Regions from separate parts of the Microbispora sp. ATCC PTA-5024 genome, predicted to be linked through region 1. Evidence: predicted binding sites of a transcription regulator. Region 1 holds the regulator's gene; the other holds the start of a gene.
The links. The regulator HspR, encoded in region 1, represses chaperone genes until heat shock. The targets are predictions, from matches to a motif close to ANTTGAGTCNNNNNGACTCAANT.
Positions count from the first base shown of each region.

Region 2: the regulator HspR is predicted to act here: its motif matches at 1,328-1,350, upstream of lon (endopeptidase La).

Region 1 is NZ_KI866523.1:1,313,108-1,315,567, forward strand. It holds gene clpB (ATP-dependent chaperone ClpB) at 1-1,251, opposite strand, end outside; gene MPTA5024_RS18580 (heat shock protein transcriptional repressor HspR) at 1,279-1,581, opposite strand; gene dnaJ (molecular chaperone DnaJ) at 1,631-2,460, opposite strand, start outside.
Region 2 is NZ_KI866522.1:996,265-998,724, forward strand. It holds gene lon (endopeptidase La) at 1-1,315, opposite strand, end outside; gene MPTA5024_RS04510 (MFS transporter) at 1,469-2,460, shown strand, end outside.

The DNA of each region.
Region 1 (2,460 bases):
GCGCTGGAGCTGGTCGATCTCCACGGGCCGCGAGTCGATCTCCATGCGCAGCCGGGACATCGACTCGTCGACCAGGTCGATGGCCTTGTCCGGGAGGAACCGGGCGGTGATGTAGCGGTCGGAGAGCGTCGCCGCGGCGACCAGGGCGCTGTCGGAGATCTGCACCTGGTGGTGCGCTTCGTAGCGGCCCTTCAGCCCGCGCAGGATCGCGATCGTGTCCTCGACCGTCGGCTCGCCGACGTAGACCTGCTGGAACCGCCGCTCGAGCGCGGGGTCCTTCTCGATGCGCTCGCGGTACTCGTCGAGCGTGGTGGCGCCGATCATGCGCAGCTCGCCGCGGGCCAGCATGGGCTTGAGCATGTTGCCGGCGTCCATCGCGCCCTCGGCCGCCCCGGCGCCGACCATCGTGTGCAGCTCGTCGATGAACGTGACGATCTGGCCGTTGCTCTCCTTGATCTCGTTGAGCACGGACTTGAGGCGCTCCTCGAACTCGCCGCGGTACTTGGCGCCGGCGACCATCGCGCCCAGGTCGAGCGCGACGAGGCGCTTGTTGCGCAGGCTCTCCGGCACGTCGCCGGCCACGATGCGCTGGGCGAGGCCCTCGACGACGGCCGTCTTGCCGACGCCGGGCTCGCCGATCAGCACGGGGTTGTTCTTGGTGCGGCGCGACAGCACCTGGACCACGCGGCGGATCTCGCCGTCCCGGCCGATGACCGGGTCGAGCTTGCCGGACCGGGCCCGCTCGGTGAGGTCGACGCCGTACTTCTCCAGCGCCTGGTAGGTGTCCTCGGGCGTCTCGCTCGTGACCCGGGCGTGCCCGCGGACCTTCTCGAACGCCTCCAGCAGGGCGTTGGGGGTGGCGCCCTCGGCCTTGAGCAGGTCGGCCACCTGGCCGCCGTCCGCGGCGAGCCCGACCAGCAGGTGCTCGGTCGAGACGTACTCGTCCTCGAGCTGCTTGGCACGCTGGGCGGCCGTGTTGAGCACGGTGAGGAGCTGCCGGGAGCTGGACGGCGCGCTCACCGTGGAGCCCTGCGCCTTGGGCAGGCGGTCGAGCAGCTCCTCGGTCTGGACGCGCAGCCGCTTCCAGTCGGCGCCGACCGCCTCAAGGAGCGGTACGGCGATGCCGCCGGTCTGGGTCAGCATGGTCGCGAACAGGTGGGCGGGCGCGACCTCGGGATTGCCCTCGGCGGCCGCGCGGCGGACCGCCCCCGACAGAGCCTCCTGGCTCTTCTGCGTGAGTTTGTAGTCCATATGTGTTCGATGCCTCGATTCGCGACGTTACGCGGGCGGCAGTTCGTAGCGGACCAGCGCCCTCATCATGGTGAGCTCGCCCCTGAGCCGGGCGACCTCCTCCCGCAGACGCATGTTCTCGGTCTCGAGCTCGAGGATGCGCTTGATTCCGGCGAGGTTGATGCCGTGCTCCTGGGACAGCCGCTGGACCTCGCGCAGCAGCACGATGTCCCGCGTTGAGTAGAGCCGCCCGCGGCCCGCCGTACGGCCGGGGCTGACGAGGCCGAGCCGGTCGTACTGGCGGAGGGTCTGCGGGTGCAGCCCGGAGAGCTGGGCGGCCACCGAGATCACGTATACGGGTGTGTCATCGGAAAGATCGAAAAAGTTCGCATCCATCGGCTCACTCGCTTCTGGCCTGCTTGATCAGCTCTTCGCGTAGGTCGGGGCCCTCGGTGGCGTCCCTGAACTCCTCCAGAGCGGCCCGGGCCTTGTCGTCGAGGTTCTGGGGCACCGCCACCTGCACGGTGACCAGCAGGTCGCCCTTCGTCCCGTCCTTGCGCGCGGCGCCGCGGCCGCGGACCCGGAACGTGCGCCCGTTGGGGGTGCCCTCGGGAATCCGCAGGGTCACCGGCATGCCCTTGAGCGTCGGCACCTTGATCTCGGCGCCGAGCGCCGCCTCCGGGAAGGCGACCGGCACGGTCACGGTGAGGTTCTCCCCGCTGCGGCCGAACACCGGGTGCGGCTTCACGTGGACCAGCACGTAGAGGTCGCCGGCCGGGCCGCCGTTCTCGCCGGGCGCCCCCTTGGCCTTGATCCGGATGCGCTGCCCGTCGCCCACCCCGGCCGGGATGCGGGCCTGGATCGTGCGGGTGCTCTTGCCCCGGCCGCTGCCCTCGCAGACCGGGCAGGGGTCGTCGACCACGAGGCCGCGGCCGCGGCAGTCGCGGCAGGGCTCGGAGAAGGCGAAGTTGCCGAGGTTGCGGCTGGCCGCGCCCGTGCCCTCGCAGGTCGGGCAGACCCGCGGCGTGGTGCCGGCCTTGGCGCCGGTGCCGCCGCAGGCGGCGCAGGCCGACGAGCTCGTCAGCCTGAGGGACACCGTGGTGCCGTCGACCGCCTCGCCGAAGCCGAGCGTGACCTCGGACTCGATGTCCTGGCCGCGCCGCGGCCGCGAGGTGGTCGTGGTGCGCGTCCCGCCGCCCCGGTTGAACAGCCCGCCGAACAGGTCGCCGA
Region 2 (2,460 bases), on a different contig from region 1:
GCACCTCCAGCAAGGCGGCCGTCGGGTCGCCCCGGTAGTCGGCGCCGACCTTGTCGATCTCGTCGAGCAGCACGACCGGGTTCATCGAGCCGGCCTCGCGGATCGCGCGGACGATGCGGCCCGGCAGCGCGCCGACGTAGGTGCGCCGGTGGCCGCGGATCTCCGCCTCGTCCCGCACGCCGCCGAGGGCGACGCGGACGAACGTCCGGCCCATGGCCCGGGCGACCGACTCGCCGAGCGAGGTCTTGCCGACTCCGGGAGGACCGGCCAGCGCGAGCACGGCGCCGCTGCGGCGCCCGCCGACGACGCCCAGGCCCTGGTCGGCCCGGCGCTTGCGGACCGCGAGGTACTCCACGATGCGGTCCTTCACGTCGTCGAGCCCGGTGTGGTCGGCGTCCAGCACGGCCCGGGCGCCGGCGATGTCGTACTCGTCGGTCGTGTGCACGTTCCACGGGATGTCGAGCAGCGTGTCGAGCCAGGTGCGGATCCAGCCGGTCTCGGGCGACTGGTCGGACGTCCGCTCCAGCTTGTCGACCTCCTTGAGCGCGGCCACGCGCACCTTCTCGGGCAGGTCGGCCGCCTCGATGCGGGACCGGTAGTCCTCCTCCTCGTCGGAGGGGTCGCCGTTCAGCTCGGCCAGCTCCTTGCGGACGGCCGCGAGCTGCTGGCGGAGCAGGAACTCGCGCTGCTGCTTCTCCATGCCCTCCTGGACGTCCTTGCGGATGGTCTCCGCGACGTCCAGCTCGGCCAGGTGGTCGCGCGCCCAGCCGACGAGCTTGTCGAGCCGCTCGGCCGGGTCGAGGGTCTCCAGCAGCAGGAGCTTCTGCGGCGTGGACAGCCACGGCGCGTAGCCCGCGCTGTCGGCCAGCACCGCCGGGTCCTCCATCTGGTTGACCGCGTCGACAACCTGCCACGCCCCGCGCTTCTGCAGGATCGTGGTCGTCAGGGCCTTGTACTCCTTGACCAGGTCCTCGGCCCGGGAGCCGACGGCGACCTGGTCCAGCACCGTGGCCTCCACCCAGAGCGCCGCGCCCGGGCCGGTGGTGCCGGTGCCGACCCGCATGCGGTCGACGCCGCGGACCACGGCGGCCGGCTCGCCGCCGGGCAGCCGCCCGACCTGCTCGACGACGGCGGCGACGCCGATGGCGCCGTACCGGCCGTCCACGCGGGGCACGAGGAGCACCCGGCTCTCGCCGCTGGCCCGCGCGGCCTCGATGGCGGCCCGGACCTCGGAGGCCGACAGATCAAGAGGAACCACCATGCCGGGCAGGACGACCTCGTCGTCCAGCGGAAGGACGGGAAGGATCTGTGACATGCGAACTCCAAAGGTTGAGTTATGCCGACTCAACTAACAGGAGTGTGATCGTGTTCCCTGATTTGCGCCCGTTCGCTGTGAGCGATCGTAATCGTGTAATCGTCGCCGGACGACGGGCGGAAGCACCCTCGCGGATGCCGCAGGATGACCCATATGGATACCGGACATATCCGACTAGCGTCGGGCACCGGCCGGTGGGTGCTGCTCACCACGGTCCTCGGGTCGGGCATCGCCACCCTCGACGGAACGGTCGTCAACGTCGCCCTCCCCGCGCTCGGCCGCGATCTCCACGCCGGGATGTCCGGCCTCCAGTGGACCGTCAACGCCTACACCCTCACGATGGCGTCCCTGATCCTGCTCGGCGGGTCGCTGGGCGACCGGCTGGGACGGCGGAAGATCTTCGTGGTGGGCGTGGCCTGGTTCGCGCTCGCCTCCGCGCTGTGCGGGCTCGCGCCCGACATCGCGGTGCTCGTGTTCGCCCGGGCGCTCCAGGGCATCGGCGGCGCGCTGCTGATCCCCGGCTCGCTCGCGATCATCCAGGCCAGTTTCGTCCCGGACGACCGGCCCCGCGCCGTCGGCGCCTGGTCCGGGCTCGGCGGCGTCGCCGCGGCCGTAGGGCCGCTGCTCGGCGGCTGGCTGGTCGAGACCGCCGGCTGGCGGTGGGTGTTCCTGCTCAACCTGCCGCTCGCGGCCGTCGTGGTCGGCGTGGCCGCCCGCCACGTGCCCGAGACCCGCGACGCCGGGCCGCACGGCCGCTTCGACGTGCTCGGGACCGTCCTCGCCGCGCCCGCGCTCGCCGGGCTGACGTACGGCCTGATCCTCGCGGGCGACGGACTGCTACCCCTCGCGGCGGGGCTCGTCCTGGCCGCCTGCTTCGTGATCGTGGAGACCCGGCGCTCGCCGGACGCGCTGGTCCCGGTGGGGGTCTTCGCCTCGCGCGTCTTCACCGCGGTCAACGTCGTGACCCTTGTCATGTACGCGGCGATGGGCCTGGTGTTCTTCCTCCTGGTCGTCCAGCTCCAGGTGTCGGCCGGCTTCTCCCCCATCGCCGCCGGGTCGGCGATGCTCCCGGTCACGATCCTGATGCTGCTGCTGTCGGCCCGCGCCGGCGAGCTGGCCCGTCGGGTGGGGCCGCGCCTGCCCAT